DNA from 4 places in the Nonomuraea sp. NPDC050404 genome. Region 4 is predicted to be linked to each of the others. Evidence: riboswitches for the same ligand, from Rfam matches in the RefSeq annotation. Region 4 holds a riboswitch; each other region holds the start of a gene.
The links. A riboswitch is a leader RNA that binds a small molecule or an ion and turns the genes downstream of it on or off. The one in region 4 is predicted to bind cobalamin.
Positions count from the first base shown of each region.

Region 1 (3,532 bases), on a different contig from region 4:
ACGCCCGTGTAGTCGACGACCCCGCCGAAGTCGACCACCGCGTCCTCGCTGGACCTCGAGATCGAGGCGACGTCCGGGTTGGCGGACAACTCCTCCGGGCTCACGTCGGTCCTGTTCGGCGGCCAGCCGGAGCCGACCGACCACTCGATCTGGCGTTGCTTGCCGTTGAAGAAGGCGAAGAACCGGTCCGCCGCCGCCAGCTTCGCCTCGTCGGCCTGGACGGTGGCGTACATGCTGATCGAGTGGGTGCCCACCGACTTCGCCCGCGGGCCCGCCGGGATGGGCGCGATGCCGTAGTCGATGCCCGCCTGCTTGGAGCGCTGGGCCATCCACGGCCCGAGCACGATCATGGCCGCCTTCTTGGCCGCGAACAGGTCGGTCGCGGCGAGGTCGTCCATCCCGGCGGGGGAGATCCGGTGCTCGCGCACCGCGTTCTGCCAGTACGTCAGCGTCTCGGTGTTGCGCGGGCCGGACAACACGGCCTGGCCGTCGCGGATCACGCCGCCGCCGTTCTGGGCGAGCATGCCGCTCCAGATCACCTGAGAGGCGGCGCCGTGGCTGGTCAGGGCCAGGCCGTACTGCTCGGGGACGCCGTCGCCGTTCTGGTCGACGGTCAGCTTCCTGGCCGCCTCGACCCATTCGTCCCAGGTCTTCGGCGGCTCATGGAGGCCCGCCGCCTCGAACATCGTCTTGTTGTAGTAGAGCATGTCGGGCGCGAAGGCGAACGGCACGCCGTAGTTCCTGCCGTCCACCTTCGAGGCCTGCACGGCCGCCGGGACGTAGTTCGCCGCGTCGGCGGCGTGCTCGCGGTAGTGCCCGTCGAGCGGGACGAACGCCGCCTTCTTGATGTACGTCACCGCGGAGGAGGTCGGCTGGGCCACGATGTCGGGGCCCAGGTTCGCCGACAACGCCGGAAGCAGCTTGTTCGCGATCACGTCCCAGGTGTTGGCCTGTGGCCTGATCTCGATGTCGGGGTTGGCCCGGTTGAAGTCGCCGATGAGCTTCTCGTACATCTTGCCGTCGGCCTCGGTGAAGCCGTGCCACAACGTGAGCACCAGCTTGCCGTCGCTCCGCGCGGACGGGGCGCCGCACGCGGCCGAGCTCAGAAGGAGGACCGCGGCGACCGCCGCCCGCCATCGCGCACTGCGGATGGGTCGCGCGTGCTCTCTCATGATCTCCCCTCGATCGCACGGCTGCGTTCCGGGAATTGATAACGTTAACAGCAACGTTCGTCAACCGGCATCAACGCCTGTGGCCAGCCGGAACCGTTCAGAAGATGCTGCCGACAAGGCGTTGGCTGATAACGATAACAATCCTGCGACGGCGGCCCGCGAACAGCGGTGGGCGCGGGTGTGAGACGATTCCGGGCGAAGGCGACGGCGGAACAGAGGAAGCCGGTGTGAATCCGGCGCGGTCCCGCCACTGTGATCGGTGAGCGATCCCCGACGAAGGCCACTGCCCATGGGCGGGAAGGCCGGGGAGAGCGTCGACCCGAGAGCCAGGAGACTCACGCGGTCGCCTCCTCGAGGAAATTGGGGCGGATCTCCCCAAGAGAGGATGGTGACGGCCATGCCGCGCGTACGGCGTGAGGTGTTGCCGCTGCCCGCCATGCGGGCCTTCTCCTGCGATCCCGTCCCGGGTCATGCCGTCAGGAAAGGTCGCGCCCATGACGAGCCGACGCTCGCTCCCCTTCCGCCTTCTGGCGTCCGCCCTGCTGATCACCGGACTGGTGGCCGGCTGCGGAGGCCCTCCACCTGACGCCGCACCCGCACCGGCCGCCGCGGGCTTCCCCGTCACGGTGGCCAACTGCGGCGTGAACACCACCTACCGGCAGCCGCCGCGGCGGGCGGTCACGATGAACCAGCACGTCACCGAGATCCTGCTGGCGCTCGGGCTGGAGAAGTCGATGGCCGGCACCGCCTATCTCGACGACCGCGTCCCGCAGCGGTACGAGGCCGCGTACAAGAGCGTCAAGGTGCTGGCCGAGGAGTACCCCTCGTACGAGGCGCTGCTGTCGGCCGAGCCCGACTTCGTCTACGGCGGCTTCGACAGCGCCTTCGACGACAAACAGGGGCGCGGCAGGGACGCGCTGGCCAAGACCGGCATCCACTCCTTCCTCAACCTGGAGGCCTGCCCGTCCGGGCCGGTGACCATGGACCTGCTGGAGGAGGAGGTCCGCACGATCGGCCGGATCTTCGGCGTCGGCGACCGCGCCGAGCGGCTCGTCACCGAGCTGCGCGGCGTGCTCGACGGCGTCAAGGGCAAGGTCGGGGACGCCGGGAAGGTCAAGGTGTTCGTGTACGACAGCGGCGACAAGACCGCCTTCACCGCGGGCGGCGCCGGCATCGGCAACGACATGATCACCCGGGCGGGCGGCACCAACCTGTTCGCCGACCTGGACAAGGCGTTCGGCGACGTGTCGTTCGAGCAGGTCGCCGAGCGCGCGCCCGAGGCGATCGTGATCTACGACTACGGCGACCAGACCGTGGCGGACAAGAAGAAGTTCCTGCTGGCCAACCCGGCGCTCAAGGACGTGCCCGCGATCAAGGAGCAGCGGTTCGCGGTGTTGCCGCTGTCGTCCACGGTGCTGGGCGTCAGGGCGCCGGAGGGGGTGGAGTCGCTGGCGCGTCAGCTTCACCCCGACCGCTTCTCGTGAGCGGGGCCACGGCATCGCGGCCGGAGCCCGAAGCCGAGCCGCGTGCCCGTGCCGTGCGCCTGCCGTACGGGATGGTGCTGGTCCTGCTGGGGGCGGCGCTCGTGGTGGCGGCGACGGCCGGGATCGCGGCCGGGTCGGTCGGGCTGGCGGCGGGGGAGGTGTGGGCGATCGTGCTGCACCGGATCGTGCCCGCCGCGATCGAGCCCGCCTGGCCGCCGGTGCGGGAGACGATCGTGATGGACGTGCGCGTGCCGCGCGTCCTGCTGTGCGGGATCGTCGGCGCGGGCCTGGCGGTGTGCGGGATGGCGCTGCAGGCCCTGGTACGCAACCCGCTGGCCGACCCGATGTTGCTCGGCGTCTCCTCCGGGGCGAGCGTCGGCGCGGTGACCGTGCTGGTGCTGAACCTCTCGTTGTTCGGCGCGTTCTCGCTGCCGCTGGCCGCCTTCGCCGGCGCCCTGGCCGCCCTGACGGCGGTGTACGTCCTGGCCCGCTCCGGAGGGCGGATGACCACCGTACGGCTGGTCCTGGCCGGAGTCGCCACCGCCGAGGTGCTCTCGGCCATCGCCAGTTACCTCATCGTCACCTCCGGCGAACCGCGCAAGGCCGAGTCGGCGATGCGCTGGATGCTGGGCGGCTTCGGCGGCACCACCTGGGACCTGGTGCCCATCCCGGCGGCGGCGGTGCTGCTCGGGACGGTGGCGCTGCTCGGCGTCTCCCGGCCGCTCAACCTGCTGCTGGCGGGGGAGGAGGCGGCCGCCTCGATGGGCCTGAACGTGCACCGCTTCCGCGCCGCCCTGTTCGTGCTCGTCGCGCTGGTGGTCGGCGCGATCGTCGCGGTCAGCGGCTCGATCGGGTTCGTCGGGCTGATGTTGCCGC
Region 1 covers NZ_JBFAKB010000009.1:186,627-190,158, forward strand. The annotation lists gene AB0I81_RS25930 (ABC transporter substrate-binding protein) at 1-1,172, opposite strand, end outside; cobalamin riboswitch at 1,387-1,509, shown strand; gene AB0I81_RS25935 (ABC transporter substrate-binding protein) at 1,667-2,656, shown strand; gene AB0I81_RS25940 (iron ABC transporter permease) at 2,653-3,532, shown strand, end outside.
Region 1: another riboswitch for cobalamin. It lies ahead of AB0I81_RS25935 (ABC transporter substrate-binding protein); the one in region 4 lies ahead of AB0I81_RS33080 (iron ABC transporter permease).

Region 2 (3,532 bases), on a different contig from region 4:
CTCGCCGGACAACAACTGGGGGAGCAGTTCCAACGCGGTGTCGGTACGGCGGCCACGCTGCCCGTACTCCACCCCGGCGGCCGCCCACTGCCCCGGCCCGCCACCCGAACCGACACCCAGGACCAGCCGGTTGCCGGACACGTACTGCAGGCTCGCGATCTGCTTGGCCGCCCACACCACGGGCCGGATCGCCGGAATGAACACCCCGGTGCCGATCCTGATGACCGAGGTGGCCGCGGCGGCGGTGGCCAGCGCGATCGGCGCGTCCAGCGTCGGCCCGCCGACGGCCAGGTGATCGCCGTGCCACACCCCGTCCAGCCCCGCCTCCTCCGCGTGCCGAGCGGCCTTTCGCAGGTCAAGGTCCTTCTCACGCTGCACGGCAACCCCGGGCAGGATGACGCCGATCTCGAAGCTCTTCATGATTCCGAGCATGCAACCTCAGGTTAGATTGAGGTCAATCCTCGTAAGTCGTCCTGGGGAGGAGAGCAGCAGATGGCAGGTGCGCCTCCGCGCCGGCGGCCGATTTCCATGAATCGCTTTCCGCGAAGCATTCGAGAACCGTCGCAGGCAATCCGGCCGGTCAGCGACTCCACCGTGAGCCCGGCGTCGGCGGGAATATCGTCAAGGCTGAAAGAGTGGCCGCATAATAGGGGGTCAATTCGGCGACGGTGCAGCCGGAAGCCATACATGATTGTCAGCCCTGTACGGCCTCCGGCGAGTTTCCGGTGAGACGCCTTATGTTCAGAGCGCCAGGAAGTCGAATCCGCCGTTCGCCAGGCGACCCGTGTTGGTGTCGTACACGTTGACCGCGACGGTGTTGTGGTGCCACCAGCACGTCGCGGACGGGTTGCGATAGGCGATGTGCGGCAGTCGCCGCTCGTCGCGCGGAGTGAGCTGGATGAGCGAGTAAGGCGCGTCCACCGAGGAGTCGAGCTGGACGCAGTAGCGGCCGGTGCTCGCCCGCCAGGACTTGCGGACGTTCGTGGCGTTGTTCAGGCTGCCGTCGGCGTTGATGATGGCGGCGGCGACGCTGCCATGCGACGCCGTCGCGGGCGTGTGCGCAGCCTGAAATTCGGCGTGCGCAGGAGAAATGGCTGCCGTGATGAGACCGGCGAACGTCAGCGCGAACGCGGCTGACACAGAACGACGGAGCATGGGAATTCCTTTCGATCGCGCCCCAAGTGGGAAGCAAGATTGAAAGTAAGTCCGCGTGGGCCGTGGCACCGCGCGCCACCCCGAACAAGAACAATCAAGAAAACTTGGGCGTTCAAACGCCAACCGATGGCTATCTCATGCGGCGACTTTCCCGGGTCCGGACGCCCGCATCCGGGACCTGATCGGGCCCGACGCGCCGGGGGCTCGCCGGGGTGGCCGGGCCACGGGTGCCCGCGTCGGGCGGTCTGTCGCGTGAGAGTTGTCTCAACACGAGATGTGGGGTGTGACTTTTCGATCGGCCCTATATATGGTGTCCCCTGCAGCTGGTTCGGCCGCTCATCCAGGGCGGCCGAGGCAAGAGGGAACCCGGTGGGAATCCGGGACTGCCCCGCAGCGGTGAGTGGGAACGACCGCCGTCAGACGCACTGGGCCAAGGGCCCGGGAAGCGACGGCCAGTAGGCGTTGAGCGACGAGCCCACGAGTCCGAAGACCTGCCGGCCGCGCCGTACACGATCATGCGTGTGCGGCTGCTCCGAGACCGCGCGGGACGGTCGACGGCACCGGCGAGAGGGCTGTGCGGCGCCCCTGCCTGGGCCTCCTGCGCGTGCTCGGACATTGACCGAGTTCACGAGGGGAGAGCGCAGTGACGGTCACCGGGGATCCGATTACCGAGCTGAGCGGCGAAGTGCCCGTGCCGAGGCGGGTGCAGATGCAGGTGCGCAAGCGCAACGGCAGCGCCGAGCCGGTCGACGTCGGCAAGATCGTGCGCGCGGTGGGACGCTGGGCGGAGGACCTGACCGACATCGATCCGATGCGGGTGGCCACCAAGACGATCAGCGGCCTGTACGACGGCGCCACCACCGCGGAGCTGGACCGGCTGTCGATCCAGACCGCCGCCGAGATGATCGGCGAGGAGCCGCAGTACTCCCGCCTGGCCGCGCGGTTGTTGTCCGGCTACATCGACAAGGAGGTCCGCGGGCAGGGCGTGGCCTCCTTCAGCCAGGCGATCCGGCTGGGCCACGCGGAAGGGCTCATCGGCGACGAGACCGCCGCGTTCGTCAACGCCAACGCGCGCAAGCTCGACGACGCCATCGACACCGCCGCCGACCTGCGGTTCGAGTACTTCGGGCTGCGCACGGTCTACGACCGGTACCTGCTGCGCCACCCGTCCACCCGGCTGGTGGTGGAGACGCCGCAGTACTGGCTGCTGCGGGTGGCGTGCGGGCTGGCCCAGACGCCCGCCGAGGCGGTCGGCTTCTACCGGCTGATGTCGTCGCTGGCCTACCTGCCCAGCTCCCCGACGTTGTTCAACTCCGGCACGCGGCACACCCAGATGTCGTCCTGCTACCTCGTGGACTCGCCGCGTGACGAGATCGGCTCCATCTACGAGCGCTACGCCCAGGTGGCGCAGTTGTCGAAGTTCGCCGGCGGGATCGGCATCGCCTGGTCGCGGATCCGTTCGCGCGGCGCGCTGATCCGCGGCACCAACGGGCACTCCAACGGCATCGTCCCGTGGCTGCGCACCCTCGACGCCTCCGTGGCCGCCGTCAACCAGGGCGGCCGGCGCAAGGGCGCGGCCTGCGTCTACCTGGAGCCGTGGCACCCGGACGTCGAGGAGTTCCTGGAGCTGCGGGAGAACACCGGCGAGGACGCCCGCCGCACCCACAACCTCAACCTGGCCAACTGGATCCCCGACGAGTTCATGCGCCGCGTCGAGTCGGACGGCATGTGGTCGTTGTTCGACCCGAACGAGGTTCCCGAGCTGCCCGACCTGTGGGGCGAGGCGTTCGAGGAGACCTACCGCGCGGCCGAGCGGGCCGGCCGGTACACCCGCCAGGTCAAGGCCCGCGACCTGTACGCCAAGATGATGCGTACCCTCGCCCAGACCGGCAACGGCTGGATGACCTTCAAGGACGCCAGCAACCGGCTGTGCAACCAGGCCGCGGAGCCCGGCAACGTGGTGCACCTGTCCAACCTGTGCACCGAGATCATCGAGGTGTCCAGCGACACCGAGACCGCGGTCTGCAACCTCGGCTCCGTCAACCTCGCCGCGCACGTGACCGATGGCGGCATCGACTGGGAGCGGCTGCGGGCCACCGTGCGCACCGCGGTCACCTTCCTGGACCGCGTGATCGACATCAACTACTACCCGAGCGAGCAGGCGGCGGCCAGCAACCCGCGCTGGCGGCCGGTCGGGCTGGGCGTGATGGGCCTGCAGGACGTCTTCTTCGCCCTGCGCCTGCCGTTCGACTCGCCCGAGGCCAAGGAGTTGTCCACCCGCATCGCCGAGGAGATCTACCTCTCGGCGCTGGAGACCTCCGCCGGGCTCGCCGAGCGCTTCGGCGCCCACCCCGCCTACGGGCAGACGTGGGCGGCG
Region 2 covers NZ_JBFAKB010000032.1:48,005-51,536, forward strand. The annotation lists gene AB0I81_RS52630 (LLM class flavin-dependent oxidoreductase) at 1-420, opposite strand, end outside; gene AB0I81_RS52635 (hypothetical protein) at 742-1,155, opposite strand; cobalamin riboswitch at 1,463-1,669, shown strand; gene AB0I81_RS52640 (ribonucleoside-diphosphate reductase subunit alpha) at 1,799-3,532, shown strand, end outside.
Region 2: another riboswitch for cobalamin. It lies ahead of AB0I81_RS52640 (ribonucleoside-diphosphate reductase subunit alpha); the one in region 4 lies ahead of AB0I81_RS33080 (iron ABC transporter permease).

Region 3 (3,532 bases), on a different contig from region 4:
CGGCCTGGTCGATGCGGCCGGCCCGCAGGTCGGCGCGGGCCGCGCGCAGCTCCGCGGTCTGCGGGAACGAGCCGATCGTGGTCGTGGGCACCGGCGGCAGGCCCAGCCGGGCGCGCTGGGCCTCGGCGCGCTCGGCGTAGGGCTGGGCGCGGCGGGTGTCGGTAGTGGTGACGGCCTCGGCGCGGGCCCGTACCGACGGGACACGGGTGAGCGGGGAGGTGGCGCGCGCCTGCAGGGCGGCCTGGTTGGCCGCCAGCTCGGCCGAGATGTCCGCGCCGGCGAGGCCGCGGGCGAGGGTGACGATCTCGGCGCTCTTCTGGCGGGCGAAGGCCAGCCAGCGGGCGACCTCGGGGTTGAGGCCGGTCTCGAGTTCGGCGTCGTAGGGGACGTGTAGCAGCGAGCAGGAGGCGGCCACGTCCACCCGGCCGGCGAGGTCGCGCAGTGCGGTGAGCGTGCTCAGCGACCTGGCCAGGTCGTTGATCCAGATGTTGCGGCCGTTCACCACACCGGCGATCAGCCGCTTGCCGGGCAGGCCGCCGATGGCTTTCAGCTCCGCTGCCGTGGTAGCGGTGAAGTCGAGCCCGAGCCCGTCAATGGGCGCGCCGGCCAGCACCGGCAGGGCCTCGCCCGGCCGGTCGAAGTAGGTGGCGACGAGGAGCTTGGGCCGTTGGGTCAGCTCGCCGAGGTGCCGGTAGGCGGCAGCGGCGGCGTCCAGTACGGCCTGCGGCTGGTCCTGCACGAGGGCGGGCTCGTCGAGCTGGACCCAGGTGGCTCCGGCGGACCAGAGCGTGGCCAGCACCTCGGCGTAGACGGGCAGCAGCCGCTCCAGCAGGCTGAGCGGCTCGAAACCGGGATCGACACCTGGCGCGGGTTTGGCCAGCAGGAGGTAGGTGACCGGGCCGACCAGGACGGGGCGCGCCTCCAGGTTCAAGGTGAAGGCTTCACGCAGTTCGCCGAGTTGTTTGGCGGGGTCGGCGGTGAACGTGGTGTCGGGGCCGAGTTCGGGCACCAGGTAGTGGTAGTTGGTGTCGAACCACTTGGTCATCTCCAGTGGCGCGATGTCCTGGGTGCCGCGCGCCATGGCGAAGTAGCCGTCGAGCGCGTCGGTGGCGACCGCGGCGCGGTGCCGCTCGGGGATGGCGCCGACCATGACGGTGGTGTCCAGCATGTGGTCGTACAGCGAGAAGTCGCCGGTGGGCACCTCGGCGACACCGGCGTCGGTCAGGCGGCGCCAGTTGTCGCGGCGCAGCGTCTCGGCCACCGAGCTCAGTTCGGCCGCGCTGACGCGCCCGGCCCAGTAGCCCTCGACGGCCTTCTTCAGCTCCCGGTCCGGTCCTTGACGCGGGTAGCCGTACACGGTGGGAGTGGCGGAGATATCGGCCACGGAACTCTCCTTCGCGAGTCACGAGAGACCTCGGCGGATTCCCGGGAGCGAAGGCGCGACCACAGCGCGGACACGAAGACATGCCCGTGGGTCCGCCCGGCCCGCCCTCGAGGCCGTCGACGTCGCCGCGCGCGGAGGTCGCGCGCGGGCAGTGGCAGGTCTTCGGACTCGTGGGCGCCCTGCTTGTTCCTAGTGGCCGTCGCTTCCCCGGGCCGCTGGGGGCCGAGTGCTGGTGACGGCGGTCGTTCCCACTCACCGCTGCGGGGCAGTCCCGGATTCCCACCGGGTTCCCTCTTGCGACGCGCCTGCCTGGCGGACAGGGCGAACCGACTGCAAAGGCCACCCTAGAGCGCGGACGCCTCTTACGCGACAACGGGTCCGGATGGCGGGACACTCCCGGTTTCGCCGGTCACGCGACCGGGCAGCTCTGCCTGTGGCCAACTGCATCATGCAGGCGACGGCGGAACGGGGAAGCCGGTGTGATTCCGGCGCGGTCCCGCCACTGCGAGCACGCGCCGACCGACTGTGACGAGCCGGGCGGGACGGAGTGGCGCCCGCTGCCGGAGCTGTTGACGGGCTCTCGTGGGCTAGCGGCGAAGATCGACGAAGTGGCGTGTGACCGGCGAACTCGCCGAACCCGCGCCGGGTCACCCGTTCTTCGTGCGGCGCGGTTGCTGCCTCTACTACCTGCTCCCCGACGGCGGCAAGTGCGGCGACTGCGCGCTCATTCCCGATCGGGCACGCCGGGAACAGTGGGCGCGGATCGTCGGAGAGCGCGGTGACACCCTATGAGTGACACCGTCAGAAGAATAATGCCGCCATTTATCCGCGCTCCGACGTATCACGAAATCTGCCGGACATCGGATGACCCCTTGTCGGATTCGAGGCTTGTTGTTACGATTCAACCCGTTTAACCCTAAGTGAATATTGTCGTCCGCAGCGAGGAAGCCGGTCAAAGTCCGGCACTGTCGCGCAACCGTAGGTCACCAAAGGTGACAAGTCGGGTCCATCCTGCGGACGAGTTATGTCAGACCACTGTCGCGAGTAGCAGAGGTGGACACGGTTGGCCGGCGGGTCCATATCGTCCTCTCCTTGCTGTTCGCGCAAAAGGACGAGGCGTGGATCACACCTTTCCTGGACATTGGCGGTCGACTGTCGCGGTGCTGTCCGCTGTAGCCGGCATCGTGGCGGCAACGATGGTGTTCGGCCCTGTCACGGCCGCTTCGGCTGCTGATGCGGAGGCCGCGCGCAACAGCGCGCGCTGGCTGTCCCGTCAACTCGGCGCCGACGGGACATTACAGAACCCGCTCGGCGGGGCGTTACCCGATCACGGACTCATGATCGACACCTTGTACGCCCTGCGAGCCGCGGGGGAGGGCGAACTCGCCGAACCCATCGTCCGGTACCTGGACGACGAGCGGCATGCCAGCGACTACTTCACCTGGGACGGCCTGGTGCCCGGCATGGGCTACGACGCGGTGATCGTCGGCGGGGCCACGGCCAAGGTGCTGGTGGCCGCCCAGGTCGCCGGACGGGACCCGCGCAACTTCGGCGGCCACGACATGGTCGCGGAGACCCAGGGCGCGATCATGCGGTCGGGTCCGGACAAGGGGCGCGTCAGCGACTACTCCAAGAACCCCGACCTGGCGGACTCGGTCTCGAACAACGCCAACGTGTTCGGGCAGGCCCTCGGCGTGATCGGGCTGGCGGGCGTCGGCGAGAACGACAGGCCGGCCATCGACACACTGATAGGGCAGCAGTGCTCGGAAGGCTACTTCCGGATCTTCTTCGGCTATATCCCGACCGATGAGACCGGCGACCATGTCACGTCGAACGGCACCAAGGTCTCGACGTGTGACGAGGGCAAGCCGTTCGGCCAGTCCGCGCCGGACGGCGACGCCACGGGCATGGCCCTGTCGGCGCTGCTGGCCGCGCGGCACGCGGGTGCGACCGGGCTGGATGGGCCGATCGACGCGGCCGTGTCCTGGTTGAAGGCGAACCAGAAGCCCGGAGGCGGATGGGGAGGCGGCGTCAGCACGGAGGCGCCCAACACCAACAGCACCGGACTCATCGTGCAGGCGCTCGTGGATGCGGGCGGCGCCGACGACGCGGTGCAACGCGGTACCGCTTACCTTGAGTCCGCCCAGG
Region 3 covers NZ_JBFAKB010000001.1:30,846-34,377, reverse strand. The annotation lists gene metE (5-methyltetrahydropteroyltriglutamate--homocysteine S-methyltransferase) at 1-1,384, opposite strand, end outside; cobalamin riboswitch at 1,520-1,730, opposite strand; cobalamin riboswitch at 1,799-1,919, shown strand; gene AB0I81_RS00150 ((2Fe-2S)-binding protein) at 2,000-2,176, shown strand; adenosylcobalamin (AdoCbl) riboswitch at 2,301-2,443, shown strand; gene AB0I81_RS00145 (hypothetical protein) at 2,545-3,532, shown strand, end outside.
Region 3: another riboswitch for cobalamin. It lies ahead of AB0I81_RS00150 ((2Fe-2S)-binding protein); the one in region 4 lies ahead of AB0I81_RS33080 (iron ABC transporter permease).

Region 4 (3,532 bases):
GCGGCTATCTGGTCAAGGACGCCGGCGCCGAGGACATCCTGCGCGCCGTGCACACGGTCGCCCGTGGTGGCGCGAGCCTGGGCCCGCGTACCGCCGAACGGTTGTCGGCGTTCTTCACGGCGGTGCACTCCGTCCCCTGCCGGGAGGCCTTCCCCACGCTGACCGCCAGGGAGCGGGAGATCCTCGATCTGCTGGCCCGCGGCTTCGACAACCGCCGCATCGCGCGCGCCCTGGTGCTGTCGGAGAAGACGATCCGCAACAACGTCTCCAGACTGCTGGACAAACTCCACGTCCCCAACCGCGCCCAGGCGGCGATCCGGGCGCGCGAGGCCGGCCTGGGCGGGTGAAAGGGCGGCGGCTCAGACGAAGGGCGTACACGCGGTGACGGTACGGCCTCCGTAGCTGAAGTCGGCGCAGCCGCGCGACGGCGGGGTCACCGCCCGGTTGTGCGAGCGCATGTCCTGGTGCCGGACGTTGGAGAAGTTCACCGAGTTGAAGCGGACGCCGTCCTTGCGCTCGACGTAGACGTCGGCCGACCAGGTGGCGGTGCGGCTCTTCTTGAACGACGTCCAGACCCAGAGCTGGGCGTACTCGGTCGCGCCGCAGTCGTAGTCGTTGACGGTGGCGGCGCGTACCCCGTCGGCGTACAGCGACTTGGCGCCGACTTTGACGCAGCCGCGCCGAGCCTGCTCCTCGGCCGCCTGCTCCTCGGCCGCCTGCTCCTCGGCCGCCTGTGACGCGGTGGCCTGTGACGCGGTGGCCTGTGAGGCGGTGCTGATCAGGCCGCCGGCCAGCATGGCGACGGCGACGGTGAACGCGGCAGCGGTGCGGCTGACGGGTGATGCGGACATGGTGATCTCCTCGGTGTCGATGGCGCGGGGCCGGTGTCCGGTCCCGCTGGACACGTCCCACTGTCAGCCGCACGCCGTCCCGGGCGGCAGGGCAGAAAGGCCCGGCCCTGTCCCGGCTCCTCCCGGGACAACGAGGCGCAGTCGATTGACCCCATCGAAGGAGGGCATAGCGGTCTCAGGATGGTCGGTCCGGGCAGGTCAGACGGTCCGCAGTGCCTCGGTGGGTCGCATGCGGGCCGCGCGCATGGCGGGAAGCAGCCCGGCGATGGCGCCGATGGCGATGGCCGCGCCCAGCCCGCCCGCCCAGGCCGGCGGCGGCACCACCGTGGCCCAGCCCTTGATATGGGCATAGATCGTGGTGGCCAGAACCCCCAAGGCCGTCCCGGCGGCACCGCCGAGCGTGGCCGGCAGGATCGCCTCCGACAGGAACTGCAGGCGGATGTCCCCTCTGGTCGCGCCGAGGGATCGCCGCCCGCCGAATTCACATCCCCCTGCGCGTGAGCAGCTTTGTCGCCTCTGTTATAACTTGTGCCGAGTCAGGCACGGGAATCCGGTGCGAATCCGGAGCTGTCGCGCAGCGGTGAGGGTGACTGGCGAGGTAGGAGACCACTGGGCCGCCAGGCCTGGGAAGGGACCTCGTCGGAGTGAACCCGAGTCCGAAAACCTCCTGACTCGCATGTCGCCGTACCGGCTTCGCGATTGAGCCGCAGACGAAAGCAGTCGGGTATGCCACGTCTTCCCACGACCCCGGACGGTCGTGTGCCTTTCGCCGCTCTGCTCGTGACCCTCGTCCTCGCCACCGCGGCCAGCGCCGTCGTCTCTCTCGCCTTCGGATCGGAGCCGTTGCGGCTGGGTGGCGTCCTCGACGTGCTGGGGACCCGGCTGACCGGCTCGCCGGCCCCGGACCGGATCTACGACACGATCGTGTGGGATCTGCGTGGACCCCGGGTACTGATGGCACTGATCGTCGGCGCGGGGCTGGCGCTGGCCGGCGCCTGCATGCAGACGCTCGTGCGCAACTCCCTGGCCGACCCCTATCTCCTGGGCGTCTCGGCGGGCGCCGGTGTCGGGGCGACGGCGGTGATCGTGCTGGGGGTGCTCGGCGGCCTGGGCGTCTGGGCCCTGTCCTTGGGGGCGCTGGCGGGGGCGTTGCTGGCCGCGGTGCTGGTGTTCGGGGTGTCGGCGGCGCAGGGCGGGCTGACCCCGCTGCGACTGGTCCTCACCGGGGTGGTGATGTCGGCGGCGTTCTCCTCGCTCTCCAGTTTCCTGGTGTTCTTCACCGACGACCCGAACGCGACCCAGTCGGTGCTGTTCTGGCTGCTGGGCAGCCTGTCGGGGGCGGCGTGGCCGCAGATCATGCCACCGCTGCTCGTGGTCGTCGCGTCGGGCGCGGTCGCGATGGGCGTCCATGCCTGGCTGGATGCCCTCGGCGCCGGGGCGGACGTGGCGGCGGGGCTGGGTGTGCCGGTGCGGGGCCTGCGGATCGGGTTGTTCGCGTTGACGTCCGTCCTGGTCGGCGTCCTGGTCGCGGTGTCCGGGGGGATCGGTTTCGTGGGCCTGGTCGTCCCGCATCTGGCCAGGCTGCTGGTGGGTGCCCGGCATCGGGTCGTGCTGCCGGTGGCGGCGCTCGGCGGCGCGTTGTTCATGGTGTGGGTGGATGTGGTGGCGCGGGTGCTCGTCCGTCCGCAGGAGATCCCCCTCGGCGTGGTGACCGGGCTGGTCGGAGCTCCGATCTTCCTCGTCCTGCTCGGCCGCCGCCATTACACCTTCACCGGCGGCCGGTGATGCGGCTGCGGTGCCGCGGCGTGCGGTGTGAGGTCGCGGGGCGCACCATCCTGTCGGATGTCGATCTCGACGTGGCGTACGGGCGGATGCTCGCGATCGTCGGAGTGAACGGCAGCGGCAAGACGACGTTGATCAGAGCGTTGACCGGCCTGAGCCGGCCGGCGGCCGGCCAGGTCACGATCGGCGGACAGAACGTCGCCGACCTGCGTGCCCGGCGGCGGGCCGCGCTCATCGCGTACGTCGCCCAGGAGGAAACCCCTTCCGAGGACCTGCTGGTGGGCGAGATGGTGGCGCTGGGCAGGATTCCGCACCGCCCGCCCTGGGCGCTGGGCGGGCGGTCCGAGCGCCGGATCGTGCTGGACGCGCTGGCCGCCGTCGGTCTCGCCGAGGTCGTCGACCGGCGGTGCGGCCGGCTCTCGGGGGGCGAGCGGCGCAGGGTCATGCTCGCGCGTGCCCTGGCCCAGCGATCGGAGCTGCTGGTCCTCGACGAGCCGACCAACCACCTCGACATCCGCCACCAGGTCCAGCTGCTGCGGACCGTACGCCGCCTCGGCAGGACCGTGGTGGCCGCCGTCCACGACCTGTCCTTGGCCGCCACCTGCTTCGACGAGGTCGCGGTGCTGCACGCGGGCACCGTGCTGACCGTGGACACGCCTTGGCGCGCGCTCACGCCCGACGTGGTGCGGAAGGTCTACGGCGTCCCTGCCGCGCATGTCACCGACCCGGCCACCGGACGGACGCATCTCGTCCTCGGGGACGGCTTCGATCCGGATGACCCCACCAGGAAGGCATCACCATGACGCAGAATCCCGCTGAATCCGTTCGTCACCGGCCACGGCCCGCCATGAGCCCGCTCTCCGCCCGTATGTGCAGAATTCTCGCCATGCCCGCCGTTC
Region 4 covers NZ_JBFAKB010000013.1:52,335-55,866, forward strand. The annotation lists gene AB0I81_RS33065 (response regulator transcription factor) at 1-347, shown strand, start outside; gene AB0I81_RS33070 (hypothetical protein) at 360-851, opposite strand; partial or broken gene AB0I81_RS33075 (ABC transporter permease) at 1,050-1,322, opposite strand; cobalamin riboswitch at 1,372-1,538, shown strand; gene AB0I81_RS33080 (iron ABC transporter permease) at 1,578-2,636, shown strand; gene AB0I81_RS33085 (ABC transporter ATP-binding protein) at 2,657-3,436, shown strand; gene AB0I81_RS33090 (ABC transporter substrate-binding protein) at 3,520-3,532, shown strand, end outside.